2 regions of the Mesorhizobium sp. B3-1-8 genome follow, and region 2 is predicted to be linked to the other one. Evidence: predicted binding sites of a transcription regulator. Region 2 holds the regulator's gene; the other holds the start of a gene.
What was found. Region 2 encodes LexA, which represses DNA repair genes until DNA is damaged. Its sites were predicted from a motif close to TGTTCNNNNTGTGTTCNG; they were not measured.
Positions count from the first base shown of each region.

Region 1: a site for LexA is predicted at 7,596-7,613, ahead of parE (DNA topoisomerase IV subunit B). Genes of this name have one in related genera too.

Region 1 is NZ_VFTK01000028.1:69,322-79,072, reverse strand. Features, by position in the region: gene FJ424_RS23880 (type II secretion system F family protein) at 178-1,140, opposite strand; gene FJ424_RS23875 (type II secretion system F family protein) at 1,142-2,107, opposite strand; gene FJ424_RS23870 (CpaF family protein) at 2,112-3,533, opposite strand; gene FJ424_RS23865 (response regulator) at 3,530-4,744, opposite strand; gene FJ424_RS23860 (hypothetical protein) at 4,758-5,030, opposite strand; gene FJ424_RS23855 (type II and III secretion system protein family protein) at 5,035-6,402, opposite strand; gene cpaB (Flp pilus assembly protein CpaB) at 6,504-7,424, opposite strand; gene parE (DNA topoisomerase IV subunit B) at 7,680-9,734, shown strand.
Region 2 is NZ_VFTK01000007.1:48,843-58,593, forward strand. Features, by position in the region: gene FJ424_RS08520 (peptidyl-prolyl cis-trans isomerase) at 1-845, shown strand, start outside; gene trpD (anthranilate phosphoribosyltransferase) at 842-1,852, shown strand; gene trpC (indole-3-glycerol phosphate synthase TrpC) at 1,857-2,669, shown strand; gene moaC (cyclic pyranopterin monophosphate synthase MoaC) at 2,671-3,147, shown strand; gene glp (gephyrin-like molybdotransferase Glp) at 3,147-4,352, shown strand; gene FJ424_RS08545 (alpha/beta hydrolase) at 4,416-5,246, opposite strand; gene kynU (kynureninase) at 5,301-6,548, opposite strand; gene lexA (transcriptional repressor LexA) at 6,998-7,732, shown strand; gene FJ424_RS08560 (ComEC/Rec2 family competence protein) at 7,773-9,751, opposite strand, start outside.

The DNA.
Region 1 (9,751 bases), on a different contig from region 2:
TGCCCGCAGAGGATGCGTTAACCACGGTTGCCCGGATTCAGGTCAGGCCGAGCCGAAAGCGACGGGCTCCGAGAACCGGCCTACGCCGGCCGTACCTTCATAGAGCGGAGACACTCACGAGCGCTTCGGCCGGAAGCGCAGGAGGCCGCCATTTGCAGGCCGGCCTCACCTGAATCCTTAGTGCGCGGTCAGCTTCACGATGATCGGTATGATGGCGATCATCAGCACCACCGGCAGGATGCAGACCGTCACCGGAACGGACATCTTGGCCGGCAGGGCATGCGCCTTCTCCTCGGCCAGCGACATGCGCTTGTGCCGCATTTCGTCGGAAAAGACGCGCAGCGAGCCCGACAGGCTGGTGCCGAGTTCCTTGGATTGCTGCAGCAGCGTCGCGAAGGAGCGGACCTCGTCGAGGCTGAGGCGGTCGGCAAGCGCCTTCAGCGCGTCGTCGAGGCTGCGCCCGGCCCGCAACTCCAGCGACACCAGGATCAGGTTCTGGCTGAGCGACGGATAGGTCCTGGCAAGCTCCCTGGAGACCCGCTCGATGCCGGCCTCCATGCTCATGCCGGCATCGGAGCAGACGATCATCAAATCCATGAAATCGGGAAAGCCGTTGCGGTATTCGCGCATCTTTTCCCGAACCTTCTGCGTCAGCACCAGGCCAGGCAGGAAATAGCCGCCTGCAGCCGACAGGATGATGAAGGTCCAGCGGCTGGTCATGGTCGACTCGGCGCTGGCCGCCCAGTGGTTGACCAGGAATGCGCCGAACGCCGCGCCGACCAGCGCGGCGAAACGGATCAGGAAGAACATGCCGACGGCGCGCGGCTCCATGTAGCCGGCCTGGATGAGCTTCAGGCGCAGCCGCGCGACATTTTCCGGATCGCTCTTGGCATAGAACTCCTGCGCCCGTTTCACCGCCTTCTCGCGCACGGCGTTGGTGCTCTTCTTGGGCGCCGGCTCCGCCTGCTCGGCCGGCTGCAAAATCTCCACCTTCAGCCGGCGCTTGACGTCGCCGCGATCGCCCTTGGCGAGCACCAGCGGCCAGGCGACGGCGCCGCCGCCCAGCACAAGGAGCAGCACGGCGACCGGCATCGGCGAGGTCGGCGCGAGCGAAGCGAGGAAGCGGATGACGTCTTCCATCTCAGAACCTGAAATTCGACATCTTGAACATGATGGCGTTGCCGAGCAGCAGCCAGATCACGGAGCCGCTCAGCATGTACCAGGTCTTCGGCACGTCCCAGACATCCTGGTAGAACTGCGGCATCAGCACCATGATGGCGGTGAACAGAAGCACGGGGACCGCAGTCAGGATGTAAGCCGACATGCGCCCTTCCGTCGAAATGGCGCGCACCTTGCGGCGCAGCTTGCCGCGGTCGCGGATCGTCGCCGACAGGCCGTCGAGGATCTCGCGCAGATTGCCACCCGAACTGCTCTGGATCGACACCGCCGTGACGAACAGCGGCAGGTCCTCATGCCCCACCCGGTCGAAAAGGTTGTTCAGCGCCGAGACCAGGTCGGAGCCATAGGTCACCTCGTCGGCGACGACGCCGAACTCGGTGCCGATCGGATCGGCCATTTCGCGCGACACCATGGCAATCGCCACCGGCACCGGATGGCCGGCCTTCAGGCCGCGCGTGATCAGTTCCAGCGCCTCGGGCAGTTGCATGCCGAACCGCTTGTGCCGGCGCTTGCGCAGGAAGCGCATGGCCATTACCGGCAGCACCGGCAACAGCAAGACAAACAGGATAAGGCCGAACAGGAGCGGCAGGCCCTTCCAGATGCCGACAAGCGCCAGCGCCGCGGCCACGCCCGAGGTGATCGTCAGGAACTTCGGCAGCGGCGTGGTCATGCCGGACTGCGTGCGCAGGGCGCGGAAGCGGTCGAGGGAAAAGATGGAGCCGCCGCCGTCGATCCCGCGTTCCTTGCGCAGCTGGATCAGCACCTGCTCCTGGCTGATCTTGTTCTCCGCCAGCTTCATGCGGCGGTTGATGGCCGTGCGCTTGTCGCTGCGCCCGGCATAGAGCAAATAAAGGCCCTCGGCGATCATGATGCCGGTGAGCGCCGCCGCGGCGTAGACGACGTAGACCGGGCTGAATCCCTCGAACACCGGCCTAGTCCTGCGGCCGGCCGGGTTCGAAATACTTGCCCGGGAATTCGATGCCCATGTTGCGCAGGTCCTCGAGGAAGCGTGGCCGGATGCCGGTCGCTTCGAAGTGGCCGAGGATCTTTCCGTCCGCCTCCATGCCGGTGCGCACGAAGCGGAAGATCTCCTGCATCTGGATGACGTCGCCTTCCATGCCGGTCACTTCGGCGACGCTGGTCACCTTGCGCTTGCCGTCGGACAGACGCGTCAGCTGGACGATGATGTCGATGGCGCTGGAGATCTGGCTTCGGATCGACTGCACGGTCATCGGCATGCCGGTCATGCCGAGCATCTGTTCCAGACGCGAGATAGCATCGCGCGGCGTGTTGGCATGGATGGTGGCCATCGAGCCTTCATGACCGGTGTTCATCGCCTGCAGCATGTCGAAGGCCTCCTCGCCGCGGCACTCGCCGAGGATGACGCGATCGGGGCGCATGCGCAGCGCGTTCTTGACCAGGTCGCGCTGCTTCAATTCGCCGTGGCCCTCGATATTGGCCGGGCGCGTCTCCATGCGCGCGACATGCGGCTGCTGCAGTTGCAACTCGGCCGCGTCCTCGATGGTGATCAAGCGCTCGTCTTCCGGAATGAAGGCCGACAAAGCATTGAGCATCGTCGTCTTGCCCGTGCCGGTGCCGCCGGAGATGATCGTGGTCTTGCGGGCATGCACCGCCGCCGCCAGCACCTCGGCCATGTTCTGGGTGATGGCGCCGAATTCGACCAGCTTGTGCAGGCCGAGCTTGTTCTTGGAGAACTTGCGGATCGACACCAGCGGCCCGTCGACGCCGACGGGACGGATCGCCGCGTTGAAGCGCGAGCCGTCGAGCATGCGGGCGTCGACCATCGGCTGCGATTCATCGACGCGGCGGCCGACCGCCGCGACGATTTTATTAATGATTCGAAGTAGATGTGCCTCATCCTTGAACGGGATATTGACCTGTTGCAGCTTGCCGCGCTTTTCGACGAAGCAGTTCTGGTGGCCGTTGATCAGGATATCGTTGATCTCGGGGTCCTTGAGCAGCGGCTCCAGCGGGCCGAGGCCGACCATCTCGTCGACGATGTCGTCGACCAGGGCGTCGAGTTCGGCGTTGTTGATCGCCATCCGCTCATTGCGCGTCTTTTCCGAGACGAATTCATGCACCTGCCGGCGCATTTCATCCCGGGGCAGCCGCTCCAGCGCCACGAGGTTGATCTCCTCGAGCAGCATGCGATGGATACGCACACGCGCATCGAGCACCTTGTTGGCGCTCTTTGCAGGCGCTGCTTCAGGCTTCGGCGGCGCCGGCTTGCGGGTCGTCGGGATGATCACGGCATTGTGCGTGACCGGCGCGGATTCGGGCGCCCGCTGCGGACGAACGTCGCGGCTCTGCAGGTTGGAAAAGCGGCTGTTCATCCTGCCTTCCTCTTCAGCAAGCCCTTGCCCAGGCCGAACAGCGACTTCGACTTGGCCATCATCTGGACGGCCTCCTCCGGCAGGATGATCTTCTTCAGGTCGTTGACGACATTGGCGTTGGGGTCGATGGCGTGCAGCGGCACGCCGCGGTCGACCGCCTCGCGCACCAGCCGGTAATTGTTGGAGATGCCGCCAACGAAATGCTCGCCGAGTATCTCCTGGACGTCGGCCTGCTTGATGCCGCTGTCGAACATCTTCTGCTCGAAGCGGTTGACGATGACATTGGGCTTCACTTCCTTGCCGGCGGTCTCATAGACGGCCTGGATGAGACGCTGCGTATGGCGCAGGCAGGGCACTGTCATCTCGGCGACGATATAGAGCTTGTTCGAGCCGAGCAGCACCGTCTCGGTCCAGGGGAACCATGTGCGCGGCATGTCGATGACGACATTGTCGAAATAGGCCGCCACGAGGTCGAGCATGCGCACCACGACATCGGTCTTGAACGAGCGCATGTCCGACGGGCGCGTGGGAGCGGCAAGCACGCACAGCCCGCTCGCATGCTTGGACAGCATCACGTCAAGCAATTGCCGGTCGAGGCGCTCCGGCTGGTTCTCGATTTCCGTGATGTCGAAGCGCGGTTCGAGATCGAGATATTCGGCGCAGGCGCCTTGCTGGAAATTGAGGTCGACGACGCATGTAGAGGCGCCGCGCGTCACCGAATGATGCAGTTGGAACGCCGTCTGCAAGGCGAGCGTGGTGGTGCCGACGCCGCCGGCGGCCGGCATGAACGTGTAGATGTGCGATTCGGTGTTCTCTTCCCGCCCCGGCCCTTGCAGCGCACGGATGACGGAACGCACGAGGTCGGCCGTGGTGATCGGTTTGACCAGGAAATCGGCGACCTTGAGCTGCACCAGGATACGCACCGCCGCCGCATTGAATTCCTGGGTCACGACGATCACCGGAATGCTGCCTTCCAGCCGTCGCATGACGCGCTGCAGCGACTCGATTTCCTCGAGCTTGGCTGCATCCATGTCGACGATGACCGTGCCGAAGTCCGTCTCGAGGATCTCGCCGCGCAGCTCGTTGACACTCTTTTCCAGCGTCAAAAGCTCGATGACCTCGGAGGCCGCGAAAGCCGTCCGTGTGTCTTGCAAGAACGTCGTGTCCGTCGAAACGAGCAGGATCTTCTTGGTCTTGCTACCAGATGCCATCGTCGTCAGCCCATCAGTCCGATGTCGTTGATGATGTCGTCGGCGCCGACCCCGAGCCGGCCTTCGCACCGACGGCGGTGCTCTCGGAACCCGGACGCTGGGCCGGCACGAGAAGCCGGGTGTTCTGCACGCCGTACTTCCACGGATCGACCATCTGCATGGCGGTATTGGACGCTTGTGCGTTGCCGACTCCGAGCGTCACCCCTTCGGTGCGGACATAGTCGTCGCTGGTGCAGCCGCCGGCGAAACCGGCCAGGAGCAGAGCGATGCAAACGGGGATGCGCATGGCCTTAGTCCTTTGGCAGATCGAGGAAGTGGCCGGACGTGGCGGCAGCTATCGGGCGGGCGGCGCTGCCGTCCGCCAGCGTCACCGGACGCTTCGACGCCGAGGCGTCCACTTCCTCTGTGTTGTTCAGGAAATAGTCGGCGGGACTTGCCGGCTGGGTGCCGTCGGTCGGCTCGACCATCTTCTTCGAGGGATCGACCGGCTTGACCAGGTAAGGCGTGACGATGATGACCAGGTCGGTCTCGCGCCGCTGATAGGATTTCGACGAAAACAGCGGACCGAGCACCGGCAGCCTGCCGATCCCCGGCACCCGCGATGTCGTGATGTCGTTCTGCGACTGCAGGAGGCCGGCGATCATGAAGCTCTGGCCGTTCTTGAGGTCGACCGATGTCCTGGCGCGGCGCACGATGAAGGCCGGAATGGAAATGCCGCTGCTGACCTGGATGGAAGCGGACGGGTCGATCGAGGACACTTCCGGCGCGATGTCGAGGCTTACCAGCCCGTCCTTCAGCACCGTCGGCGTGAAATCCAGGCCGACGCCGTACTTCTTGTAGGTGACGCTGATCTTGCCATTGTCTTCGGAAACCGGGATCGGGAACTCGCCGCCGGCAAGGAAGCTCGCCGTCTGGCCCGAACGCGCAATCAGGTTCGGCTCCGCCAGCCGCCGCGCCAGGCCGCGTTCCTCCAGCGCCTTGATGGCGATGTCGATCGAAACGCCGTTCGACAGCAAGCTGCCGATGATCTCGCCTGTTCCGGCAGCCGTCAGGTTTCCCCCATCCGGGCTCAGCACGACTTTGCGGTTGCCGATGCCATAGGCGAAATTGGCGGCGTATTTGGCGCCGAGATCCTGACCGGCCTGGCGATTGATCTCGACGAAGCGGACGTTGAGCTGCACTTGCTGCGAGGACGAGATGTTGACCGAGTTGATGATTTCCTCGTTGCCGGAAAAGCGCGACGCGATCTTGCTGGCCTTGTCGGCGGCGACCGCATCGTCGGCCTCGCCCGACAGCACGACGCGGCCGTTCGCCGAACCGACCTTGATCTTGGCGTCGGGAACGCTGGCGCGGATGGTGCTGGCCAGTTGGTCTGTATCCAGCGTCACCTCGATATCGATGGTGCCGACAAGCTGCTTGTTCTGGTCGAACAGGGCGATACCGGTGGTGCCCAGATTGTTGCCGAGCACGTAGAAGGACTTGTCGGTCAGCGGATTGACGTTGGCGATCTCCGGATCGCCGATGACGATCTGGTAGAAGGCGGCGCTTGTCATGATCGTCTTCGGCTTGCCCTTGGCCACCTTGATCGAGGCGTTCTTGTTCGCCGATACATAGACGACGTCATTGCCAGCCCTTGCCGGCGCGGCGACGCCAAGCATTGCCGCCGCCAGCGCTATCGCGCCGAGAAGACGCCATCCCCCGGTCGTCCGAAATGCATCAAACCCGAACATCTTGCCCCGTCCCCGCCGGTCCCCACCGGCTATTGCTGCAGTTCCTGCGGCGGTTCCCGTGAAGGAACCTTGTATTCCTCGACCTTGTCGCCACGCGTCACGATCACCGTCTTTAGTTTCGGCTCGCCCTGGTCCTTCGTCATCGCATTGACGAGCGAGGCGGCGCTCGCCTGCGCGTTTGCGGCAACCGAGCCGCCGAAGGACGAGATGGTCGTAAGCCCGCCATTGCTGGCGGTTGCGTCGGCGGCCGACCGCAGCGACAACGACAGCGTGCCGACGGTGCGGGCAAGCGCCACTTTCTGCGCCCCTTCGTTGGTGACTTCGAGGGTCACGGAATTGGCGATTTGCGGCTCGGTCTTGCGCTCGTCGGCGCCCTGTCCAACCGAAAGCACCTTGGCATCGGAGACGACGATCTCGGACGTGACGGTCGATCCGGCGGCGCCCTGCGCATTCTTGGACACTTCCTGGATATCACCAGCGTCGCGCGTCAGCACGACGTCCACGCGGTCTCCCGGCGTGATGAAGCCGCCGACCCCGGCGATCTCATCGGTGCGGATGGTGACGGCCCGCATTCCCGGCGACAGCATGTTGGAAAGGGTGGCGCGGCCATTCGGCCCCGACAGCTTGGTGAGCAGCACCGGTTCGTTGACCTCGATCGGCGACAGCACGACCCGGCTGCCGTCCGCAAGCAGCTTGTCGATCGTCGGGAAAGCACCTTGCGGCAGGGAATCCTGCGGCCACGGAATCTCGGCGAGCTGCGGCCGTCCGAGCTCCATGCCGTAACGCAGTGGCGCTTGCGCCACCACGATGGTCTTGAACTCGACCTTGGGCTGCTGCGGCGCCATGACGGAGACGACCTTGACCTCGGGCTGAGCCTTTGCCTGGCTCTTGACCCAGAAATCCGCCGCAAAGATCGAGATCGCGCCGAACACGGCGGCGATGCCGATCATGGTAATGGCCCTGCCCCTCACAACGAAACCCCTGACGCCCGTGGTCTTTTGTTGGTTGGGCCTCACGCTAGGCGTTAATGTTAAAGAATCGGGAATACCGGGGCACGCCGACCGCCCTATTTCGGCCGGCTTGGTTATCGAATGGTTTTAGAATAAGAGACAGTTTGATCCCTGAACGGAACAGGAACTCGTTCGCCCGCCAAAAGCGTGGCAGTATCGAGACGTGATTCGCATTACCGGACGCTAGGCCCCAGCATGGACGACAGCAACGACCTCTTCGGCAAGATGGAAAAGCCGGCACAGCCGGTGCGCGCGCCGTCGCGCCCGGCCGATCCGCTCATACAGGCCGCGAAGCGTTCGGCCCCCGTCCGCGACGGCAGCGAGGGCTACAGCGCCGCCGACATCGAGGTGCTGGAAGGGCTGGAACCGGTGCGCCGCCGTCCGGGCATGTATATCGGCGGCACCGACGACAAGGCGATGCATCACCTGTTCGCCGAGGTCATCGACAATTCCATGGACGAAGCGGTGGCCGGCCACGCCACCTTCATCGACGTCGAGCTTTCCGCCGACGGCTTCCTGACCGTCACCGACAACGGCCGCGGCATCCCGGTCGATCCGCATCCGAAATTCAAGAAGCCGGCGCTCGAAGTCATCATGACCACGCTGCATTCGGGCGGCAAGTTCGACTCCAAGGTCTACGAGACCTCCGGCGGCCTGCATGGCGTCGGCGTCTCGGTCGTCAACGCGTTGTCCGACCATCTCGAGGTCGAGGTCGCGCGGGGACGTCAGCTCTACCGGCAGCGTTTTTCGCGCGGCGTCCCGGTCAGCGGTCTTGAGCATCTTGGCGAGGTCCACAACCGCCGTGGCACCAGGACCCGCTTCCATCCCGACGAGCAGATTTTCGGCAAGGGCGCCGCCTTCGAACCGGCGCGGCTTTACCGCATGACGCGCTCGAAGGCCTATCTGTTCGGCGGCGTCGAGATCCGCTGGACCTGCGATCCGTCGCTGATCAAGGAAAAGGACCAGACGCCGGCCAAGGCCGAGTTCCATTTCCCCGGCGGCCTGAAGGACTATCTCAAGGCGACGCTCGGCGACGAATTCCAGGTCACGCGCGAGGTCTTCGCCGGCAAGAGCGACAAGCAGGGCGGTCATGCTTCGCTCGAATGGGCGGTGACCTGGTTCGGCGGCGACGGTTTCCTCAACTCCTATTGCAACACCATTCCGACCCCCGAAGGCGGCACGCATGAGGCCGGATTCCGCAACGTGCTGACGCGCGGACTGCGCGCTTACGCCGACCTCATCGGCAACAAGCGCGCCTCGATCATCACCACCGACGACGTGATGATCTCGGCCGCCGGCATGCTGTCGGTGTTCATCCGCGAGCCTGAATTCGTCGGCCAGACCAAGGACAGGCTGGCGACGATCGAGGCGATGCGCATCGTCGAGAACGCCCTTCGCGACCCGTTCGACCACTGGCTGGCAGACAATCCGCAGGAAGCCTCGAAGCTTCTGGAGTGGGTGATCGCGCGCGCCGACGAACGCGTGCGGCGCCGCCAGGAAAAGGAAGTCTCGCGCAAGAGCGCGGTGCGCAAGCTGCGCCTTCCGGGCAAGCTCGCCGACTGCACGCAGAACGCCGCCGCCGGCGCCGAGATCTTCATCGTCGAGGGCGACTCGGCCGGCGGCTCGGCCAAGCAGGCGCGCGACCGCGCCAGCCAGGCGGTGCTGCCGCTGCGCGGCAAGATCCTCAACGTCGCCTCCGCCGGCAACGACAAGCTTGCTGCCAACCAGCAGATTTCCGACCTGATCCAGGCGCTCGGCTGCGGCACGCGCTCGAAATACCGCGACGAGGATCTGCGCTACGACCGCGTGATCATCATGACCGACGCCGACGTCGACGGCGCGCACATCGCTTCGCTGTTGATCACCTTCTTCTATCAGGAGATGCCGAACCTGATCCGCGGCGGCCATCTCTATATGGCCGTGCCGCCGCTCTATTCGATCCGGCAGGGCGGCAAGGTCGGCTACGCTCGCGACGACGCGCACAAGGACGAACTGCTGCGCACCGAATTCACCGGCCGCGGCAAGGTCGAGATCGGCCGCTTCAAGGGCCTCGGCGAGATGATGGCCGCGCAGCTCAAGGAGACCACGATGGATCCGAGGAAGCGCACGCTTCTAAGGGTCGACGTGATCGACGCCGAGCAGGCCACCAAGGATGCCGTCGACGCGCTGATGGGCACCAGGCCCGAGGCGCGTTTCCGCTTCATCCAGGAGCGCGCCGAATTCGCAGAGGCGGACGTGCTGGATATCTGATCGCCTGCCGGTCCATA
Region 2 (9,751 bases):
TCTTGCGCGTGACCGAGATCAAGCCGCAGGTGGTGAAGCCGCTTTCGGAAGTGTCCGACCAGATCCGCAAGGACCTGGCGCTCGGCGAAGCGAACCGCATCCTGCTCGACGTGCATGACAGCTACGAGGACACCCGCGCCTCGGGCGCCTCGCTTGCCCAGGCCGCCGACAAGCTGAAGCTCAAGGTCGTCACCATCGACGCCATCGACCGTACCGGCCAGCGGCCGGACGGCACGATCGTCAACGACCTGCCGCAATCGGCCGAGCTGATCAAATCGGTGTTCGCGGCGGAGCCCAATACCGAGAACGAGGGCCTGACGACTGCCGACAACGGTTTCGTCTTCTACGAAGTGCAGTCGATCACACCGGCGCGCGACCGCACGCTGGATGAAGTCCGCAAGAAGGTCGTCGCCGACTGGACGGAGGCCGAGACCGACAAGCGGCTCGACGCTAGGGCTCAGGAGCTGGAAAAACGCCTCAAGGCAGGCACCACGCTCGACGTCATCGCCGGCGAGCTCAAGCTCGACAAGCAGACCAAGCGCGGCCTGAAGCGCGAAGCCGACGATGCCGATTTCGGCAAGGAAGGCGCCGCGGCCATGTTCGGCGTCGGCGAAGGCGGTACCGGTTTGATCGCCTCGCCCACCGGCGACGGCCAGATCCTGTTCAAGGTCGCCGAGGTCTTCGAGCCGGCAGGCGCCGATGGCAGCGCGGTGCCGGACGACGCGCAGAAATCCTTCGGCGCCGGCATGTCCGACGATCTGCTCGACCAGTTGGTGGCGCAGTTGCAGTCGCAATATGACGTTCGCATCGATCCGAACGCCGTTTCGCAAGCACAGACACGATGAGCGCTCTGAAGACACACATAGCCAAGGTCGCCACGGGCACCGCGCTTTCCTTCGAGGAAGCGCGCGAGGCGTTCGACATCATCATGTCGGGCGACGCGACGCCCGGCCAGATCGGCGGCTTCCTGATGGCGCTGCGCGTGCGCGGCGAGACGGTAGGCGAGATTTCCGGCGCGGTCGCCACGATGCGCGCCAAGATGCTGCGCGTCGAGGCGCCGCAAGGCGCCATCGACATCGTCGGCACCGGCGGCGACAATTCGCATTCGGTCAACATCTCGACCGCTTCGGCCTTCGTCATTGCCGCCGCCGGGGTGCCGGTCGCCAAGCATGGCAATCGCGGCCTGTCCTCGCTGACCGGCTCCGCCGACGTGCTGACGGCGCTGGGCGTCAGAATAGACATCCCGCCGGAGATGATCGGCCGCTGCATCCATGAGACCGGCGTCGGCTTCATGTTCGCGCCGGCGCATCATCCGGCGATGAAGCATGTCGGGCCGACCCGCGTCGAGCTCGGCACGCGCACCATCTTCAACCTGCTCGGGCCTTTGTCGAATCCCGCCGGCGTCAGCCGCCAGATGGTCGGCGTCTTCCTGCCGGAGTGGATCATGCCGGTGGCCGAGACGTTGAAGGCGCTGGGCGCCGACCATGCCTGGGTCGTCCATGGCGACGGCTATGACGAGATCACCACGACGGGTGAAACCCAGGTGGCGGAGCTTGTCGGCGGCGAGATCCGCAGCTTCACCCTGACGCCGGAAACCGTCGGACTGAAGCGGCACACCAAGGAAGAGCTGCGCGGCGGCGACGCCGCCTACAACGCCAAGGAACTGCGCGATATGCTGGGCGGCGCCGCCGGCGCCTATCGCGATACGGTGCTGATGAATGCCGGCGCCGGGCTGGTCGTGGCCGGCAAGGCGACGACGCTTGCCGACGGCATCGCGGCGGCGGCGCAAGCGATCGACAGCGGTCGCGCGCTTGGCGTGCTGGACAAGCTCGTCGAGATTTCGAACGGATAAGGCCTTGTCGGACATCCTGCGCAAGATCGAAGCCTACAAGCGCGACGAGATCGCGGCAGCCAAGCTCGCCATGCCGCTCGCCGAGATCAAGGCGAAGGCCAGGGACGCCGAGCCGCCGCGCGGCTTCCTTGCTGCGCTCGAGGCCAAGCGCCGGGGCGGCGGCTTCGCGTTGATTGCCGAAATCAAGAAGGCCAGCCCCTCCAAGGGGCTGATCCGCGCCGATTTCGACCCGCCAGCCTTGGCCAAGGCCTATCAGAAAGGTGGCGCGACCTGCCTTTCGGTGCTGACCGACGCGCCATCCTTCCAAGGCGCGCCGGAATTTCTCACCAAGGCGCGCAAGGCGGTGTCCCTGCCCGCATTGCGTAAGGATTTCCTATTCGACCCTTACCAGGTCTACGAAGCACGAGCCTGGGGCGCAGACGCCATCCTGATCATCATGGCAAGCGTCGACGATGCTCTGGCGAGTGAATTGGAAGCTATCGCCTTCGAACTCGGGATGGACGCGCTGATCGAGGTGCATGACGAGGCCGAAACGGAGCGCGCGCTAAAATTGTCGTCGCGACTGATCGGTATCAACAACCGCAATCTGCGGACCTTCGAGACCAGCCTTGAGACTTCCGAGCGGCTGGCGCGAATGGTGCCGGGCGGCTACCTGCTGGTCAGCGAGAGCGGCATCTTCACCCACGGCGACTGCCTCAGGATGCAGAAGACCGGCATCAGCACCTTCCTGGTCGGCGAGAGCCTGATGCGGCAAGCGAACGTGGCCGCGGCGACCGAGCTTCTGCTGACAGGCAAGGCAGCGGCCGAGGCCATCTGAGATGGCCCTCACCCATCTTGGCGCCAAGGGCGAAGCCAATATGGTCGATGTCGGCGACAAGGCCGAGACGATCCGCACGGCGATCGCCGAAGGTTTTGTCTCGATGCGGCCGGAAACGCTGGAGATGATTCTCGCAGGCGATGCCAAGAAGGGCGATGTGCTGGGCACAGCCCGCATCGCCGGTATCATGGCCGCGAAGAAAACGCATGAGCTGATCCCGCTCTGCCATCCGCTGCTTCTGACAAAAGTTGCCGTCGAGATCGAGCCGGACCGCACGCTGCCTGGCCTCAGGGTCACCGCGCTTGCCCGCGTCACCGGCAAGACCGGCGTCGAGATGGAGGCGCTGACCGCGGCGTCGGTCGCCTGCCTCACCATCTACGACATGGCCAAGGCGGCGGACCGCGGCATGGTGGTTTCCGGCATCCGGCTGGTCGAGAAGACAGGCGGCAAGTCCGGCGACTACAAGGTGGATGCCTGATGGCCTTGGTCCCGGTCGCCGAAGCGCTCGAACGCCTGCTGGACGGTGCTGCGCCATTACCCGGCGAAAGCATTCCGCTGGCTGACGCGGCCGGCCGGGTCCTGGCGGAGCCGGTCGTGGCGCTACGCACGCAGCCGCCGTTCAACGCCTCGGCCATGGACGGCTATGCCGCAAGATCCGCCGATGTCGCTTCAGCGCCGGCTGAACTCGAGGTCATAGGCATGGCGCCCGCCGGGCGCGGTTTCTCCGGAACCGTCGGCAAAGGCCAGGCCGTGCGCATCTTTACCGGCGCGCCGCTGCCTGAAGGCGCCGACACCATCGTCATCCAGGAAAACGTCCGCGACCTTGGCAACCGCCAGATCGAAGTGACGGAGCCGACCGCCGAAGGACGCAATGTCCGTCGCCGCGGGCTCGACTTCGGCCAGGGCGACCTGCTGCTCGAAAACGGCCGCGCGCTCGACGCGGCGGCCCTTTCGCTGGCGGCGTCAGCCAACCACCCCGCCTTGAACGTCGTGCGGCGGCCGCTGGTTGCGATCATCGCCACCGGCGACGAATTGCTGCCGCCAGGCAGCGCGCTCGGCCCCGACCAGATCATTTCGTCCAACGCCTATGGCGTCGTCGCCGCCGCCCAGTCGGTCGGCGCGCGCGCGCTCGATCTCGGCATCGCCGCCGACCGCCAGGAGGCGATCGCCGCGCTGGTCAGGAAAGCGGTCGAGGCGAACGCCGACGTCATCGTCACGCTCGGCGGCGCCTCGGTCGGCGACCACGACCTGATCCATGACGTGCTGACCGGCGAAGGCATGAAGCTCGACTTCTGGAAGATCGCCATGCGCCCCGGCAAACCGCTGATGTTTGGCCGGCTTGGCAATGTCCGTTGCATCGGCCTGCCCGGCAATCCGGTGGCAAGCATCGTCTGCTCGCAACTCTTCCTGAAGCCGCTGCTTGCCAGGCTCGGCGGCCGCGATCACCGGCAGGACGTGCGAACGGCCCGGCTGGGCGCTGCGATGCAGGCCAACGATCTAAGGCAGGACTACGTGCGCGCCGTTGTGCGCGAGGACGCCGGCACCCTGGTCGCGATGCCTTTCGGCATCCAGGACTCCTCGATGCTGCGCATGCTTGCCGACGCCAACGGCCTGATCGTGCGCCAGCCCTTCGCGCCCGCCGCGCAGGCCGGCGCCGAGTGCAACGTGCTGATGCTGCGCTGAGCCGGTCTATCCCGCCGTTTTAACGCAATTCTCGACCGAAACCGTTCACACCGCCGAATTGCTCTATTCGGCGATCAGTGCCCGAGTGAGGGGATGATCCGGATCTCCGAGCCCATCGACAACGTTGAAATGATGCCGGTCCGGCTCGACCACTGAACCGGTGGCAGCGCCGAGCCCGGTCCAGATGTTGGCAAGCAATGTACTCTGGCGCAGGAATTCCGAACGCTCGCCGCCGCCGACCCAACAGGTGATGCGGGCTCCCCGCCGAGGCCGCAGCAAAGCCGGGCTTTCGCTCAACGCTTCCTTCTCGTCGATGTTCAGGGTCTCGTTCAGTGCGGTGAACATCAGCGGCCGAAGGTCGTGCAGGCCTGAAATCGAAACGACCTGGCGTATGCGCCGCGTCACATCGGACGACAGCGGCGCGTCCGCGGTCATCATCCGGCTGGCGAGATGCCCGCCGGCCGAGTGCCCGGTCAGCACCAGCGGACCATCGATCATCGCTGCCGCCTTCTCGATCGCTGCCGCAACCTCGTTGACGATGCCGCTGATCCTGGTTTGCGGGCAAAGCGTGTAAGAAGGCATGGCGACGGCAAAACCGTGGCCGACCGCACCTCCAGCCAGATGCGACCAGGAGGTCTTGTCTGATTCCATCCAGTAACCGCCATGGATGAACACGACGAGCCCCTTTGGCGCAGCAGGTGGGAGAAACAGATCGAACCGGTTGCGCGGCGCTTCGCCGTACACGATATCGAACCGCGCCCTGCCTTGCGCCAACAGCTTTTCCCTAAAGGCTTGCGCCGGTTGATCCCAAGCCGCGGGCCAGCGGTCGCCGCCGGCGATGTTCGCGCCGTTGGCATAGGCGTTGTCCCAGTCGGCAATACGGTTTTCGAACACGGCCCCTCCGCGATCAGGTCGATGTTGAGCGGAGTTTAATTGGCATCGCCGCGGTCAGGTAACGGTTGTCTTGACCGCGAAGCGGGCTTCTCGCCAGACGCCGGTCCGCAAGATGTCTTCGAGCACTTCGACGGCATTCCAGACATCCCTGTAGCCGACATAGAGCGGGGTAAAACCGAAGCGCATGGTCGACGGCGCCCGAAAATCACCGATCACGCCGCGTTCGATCAGGGCCCGCATGATCTGGTAGCCATGCTGGTGAATGAAGGAAATCTGGCTGCCGCGTTTGGCGCCGTCGCGGGTGCTTTCCAGCGTAAGATCGTAACCGCCGCACCGTGCTTCGACGAGTTCGATGAACAGATCGGCCAGCGCAATGCTCTTCCTCCGCACCGTCGCCAGGTCAACGCCGTTCCAGATGTCGAGCGCGCCTTTCAGCGTCCGCATCGACAGGACCGGCTGCGTGCCGCACAGAAATCGGCGGATGCCGGTGCCTGGCGCATAGGCTTGCTCGAAGGCGAATGGCCGTGCATGGCTCCACCACCCGCTGAGCGGCTGCCGCACATCGGCAAGATGCCGCTCGGCCGCATAGATGAAGGCAGGAGAACCTGGCCCGCCATTGAGATATTTATAGGTGCAGCCGACGGCGAAATCGGCGCTTGCCCTGTCAAGTTCTACCGGCATGGCGCCCGCGCTGTGGCAGAGATCCCAGACGATCAGCGCACCGGCGTCATGCGCCATGCGCGTAAGCGCCGCCATGTCGCGCAACTCGCCGGATTTGTAATTGACGTGGTTGACCAACACCACCGCCACGCGTTCGTCGATCAGTTCCTCGATGATCGGCGCGTCCACGCCAGCCAGGTGCAGGACAGTGTTCTTTCCGGTCAAGGCCACCCCTTCGGCCATATAGATATCGGTCGGAAAACTGTCGCCCTCGGCAACGATCACGGTTCGGTCCGGCCGCATCGCCATCGCCGCGTGCAGCACTTTGTAGATGTTGATCGACGTGGTGTCGCAGACCACGGTCTGGCCCGGCGCCGCGCCGATCAGGCGCCCGAGCCGGTCGCCCAGCTCGACCGGCATGTCGAACCATCCGTCCTTGTTCCAAGCACGAATGAGGTCATGCGCCCACTCCTCGGCAGCTGCCCTGCGCAACTCGTCGAATGCGGCGTGCGAGGCCGCTCCCAACGAATTCCCGTCGAGGTAGATCACCCCCTCCGGCAGGACGAAGCGATCGCGCAGGGCGCGCAGCGGATCCGCTGCATCCATCGCCTCGATCTCGGCGAGATCAGGAATTCCCCCCATCATGCTGCCGCCTCCATTTCGGCATGGCGCCTCTCACGATTGGCCAAGGGCGGTTGTCTCACCACCGTCCGTGCCACGGCAAGAACCTTCTGCGCTATGTTAGCTGGTCCATAGACGGCGAAGACCATGGATCGGAATCATTGCCGAAGTTGGCATTTTGGGTCCGTTTCGTTCACGGTGAGGCACGTTCGCGCAAGAGCCGAAGCGATCCCGCCCGCGCCTTTGTGATGGCGTTGGACCGCGCTTCAGCTTAAGGAGGGCTGCATAATCGAGCGGAATCAATGATACCGCTGACCTGACTCGGCCAGGTATCCCTTGGATGCAACATTGTTTCCGAAGCCTCAACAAATTCACTAAACTTTAAACGGTTGCGGAACACAACTGGAACAGATAGTGTTTGTTCTGGGTTTGTTTTTCTGATTCCGGTTTCAGAACCCAAGGGGGCCGCCATGCTGACGCGCAAACAACATGAACTGCTGATGTTCATCCATGAACGCCTCAAGGAGAGCGGGATTCCGCCGTCTTTCGACGAGATGAAGGAAGCGCTCGACCTCGCCTCCAAATCGGGCATCCATCGGCTGATCACGGCGCTGGAAGAACGCGGCTTCATTCGCCGGCTGCCGAACCGAGCGCGCGCGCTTGAAGTGCTGCGGCTGCCCGACTCGATCGCGCCTGGCCTGAATGCCGCGAGAAAGTTTTCGCCGAGCGTCATCCAGGGCGGCCAGGGCAATCTTGGCCGCCAGGTCAAGCCGGCGGCGCCCTCGCGCACGCCGACACCCAGCAATGACGACGACGCTGTTTCGGCCGTGTCCATTCCGGTGATGGGCCGCATCGCCGCCGGCGTGCCGATAGACGCCATCCAGCACCAGACGCATTCGATCTCGGTGCCGCCGGACATGATCATGGGCGGCGAGCATTATGCGCTGGAGGTCAAGGGCGACTCGATGATCGAGGCCGGTATCTTCGACGGCGATACGGTCATAATCCGCAACGCCAATACGGCAAGTCCGGGCGAGATCGTGGTGGCGCTGGTCGACGACGAGGAAGCGACCCTGAAGCGGTTTCGTCGCAAGGGTGCCTCGATCGCGCTCGAGGCCGCCAACCCGGCGTACGAGACCCGTATCTTCGGACCGGACCGGGTCAAGGTTCAGGGTAAGCTCGTCGGACTCATCCGCCGTTACTGAGCAGAACCGCGCGGCGGTCTTCGCCGGAACTGTGTGCCATCTATTCTGTAGGCTGCGGCGCGACCGCCGGCTTTTCCGGTCGTTGATAGGGCGGCAGCCCCCTCGCCTCACGCGCGTATTTCCGCTGCTCGTGCCAGGGTCGGTACGGTTCTTCGACCGCGTAGCGAACGGTTGGCCGCGCGGTTGCCGATTGCGGATCAAAGAAGATGGCGGCGCTGCCGTCGCGTGCCAGCTGCCGCTTGGTGACGACGAGCACGCGCGGATCGCGGCATGGATTGTAGGCCGTGGCGTCGTCGATGACGATGAGGTCGGCGAAACCGCAAGCAGGCCGGGCGCTGGCGCGGTTCTCGGCGAGCGCGACGATGGCACCGGAAGGATGCCGGCCGATGCAGAGGTCGCCGATGCAGTAGAAGGGCGAGCCGGGCGGCAGGTCGACGGGATCGGCGATGTCGAGGGCGTCTTTAGCGAACGTCTCCGGCGGTACGATTTCCTCGGCTTTCAGCGCCCGTTTCCAGTTGTCGGTGGTGAAGTCGTTGGAGCGCGCGCGGTTGATGGCAAGCTCACCGCCGCCGATCGGCATCGCCACCAGATGCGCGTCCTCCGAGATAAGCACGTCCGGAGTACGGACATGCGGAATGGCCAGCAGCGCGGCGAGCGCGAAGGGTAAGGCAGCGAGCCTCAGCCAGGTGGTGGCCATCGTCGCGATGACCAGCGCGACCGTCGCCAGCAGCACCGACTGGATCGAGATCAGCCCGACGGCGTCGACCGGTGAGCGCTCGGATATCCACGCCGAAATGGCGATCATCGCCGTCAGGCCCTTGCCCATCACATAAAGGAATGGGCCGTCGAAGCCGAAGGGCATGGCCAGGGCGCTCAACACGGCAAACGGCATGACGACCAGTGAGACGATCGGCATGACCGCCAGATTGGCCAGCAGGCTGAGCGGCGACACCCGCTGGAAGTGCCAGATCGCAAACAACAATGTCGCGCTGCCCGCGATAAGCGACGTCACGGCGGCACCACCCACTCCAATCGCCAGTTTTCGCGATAGGAAGCCGAGGAACGAACGCTTTGCCGGCGGCGCGGTCGTTTTGCCGGCGCGATAGTCGGCAAAACCGGCATAGGCGCCGACTAGCGCAGCGGTGGCGGCGAAGGACATCTGGAAGCTCGGGCCGACCACTTCGTGCGGCGAGACAAGGATGACGGCGATGGCCGAGATCGCCAGGTTGCGCATGGTGAGCGCCGCGCGGTCGAAGAGCACGGCGGCGAGCATCACGGCCAGCATGATGAAACTCCGCTCGGCCGCCACCACGATGCCGGAGATCACGAGGTAGGCGGCGATCGAGAGCAGCGCGATTGCAGCGGCATATTTCTTCACCGGCCGGCGCGACGAGAAATCCGGAAACAGCGCGAAGGCGCCGCGCAAAAGGACCATGATCGTGCCGGCGACCAGCGCCATATGCAGGCCTGAGATCGAGATGATGTGGTAGATGCCGGTTCGCCGCATCGACTCGTTGATGGCTTCCGGAATGCCGGCACGAACGCCGACGATCAGCGCCGCTGCGATCTCGCCTTCGGACCCGCCGATGCTGCTCCTGATGTGGTCTGCAATCCCTTCGCGCGCGTTTTCCACTGCCGATGCGATGCGCGCGTCAAACGGCGCCTCCACCGGCGCAATCAGCTTTGGATCACCCAGGAAAAAGCCGCTGCCGCCAATGCGGGCAAAATAGCTGTCGAAGGAAAAGTCGTAGCTGTCCGGCCGAACCGGACCTGTCGGCGGCAGCAGCTTGGCATAGCCGGTCAGCATCGACCCGGCTGTCATGCCGGACGGGATCCTGCGGGCAGACAACCTGACGCGGTCCGGCGCGTAGCGCAGCTTCGGATGCTCCGTGGATATGAGATCTATGGTGAGCCGGACACGGCCATTGGCCATCGCCTCGGCGGTGACGAGGCGACCCGTCAGCCGGGTCTGGATTTCCGAACCCAGCATCGGGGTCGCCATCCGCCAGGTCTCGACCT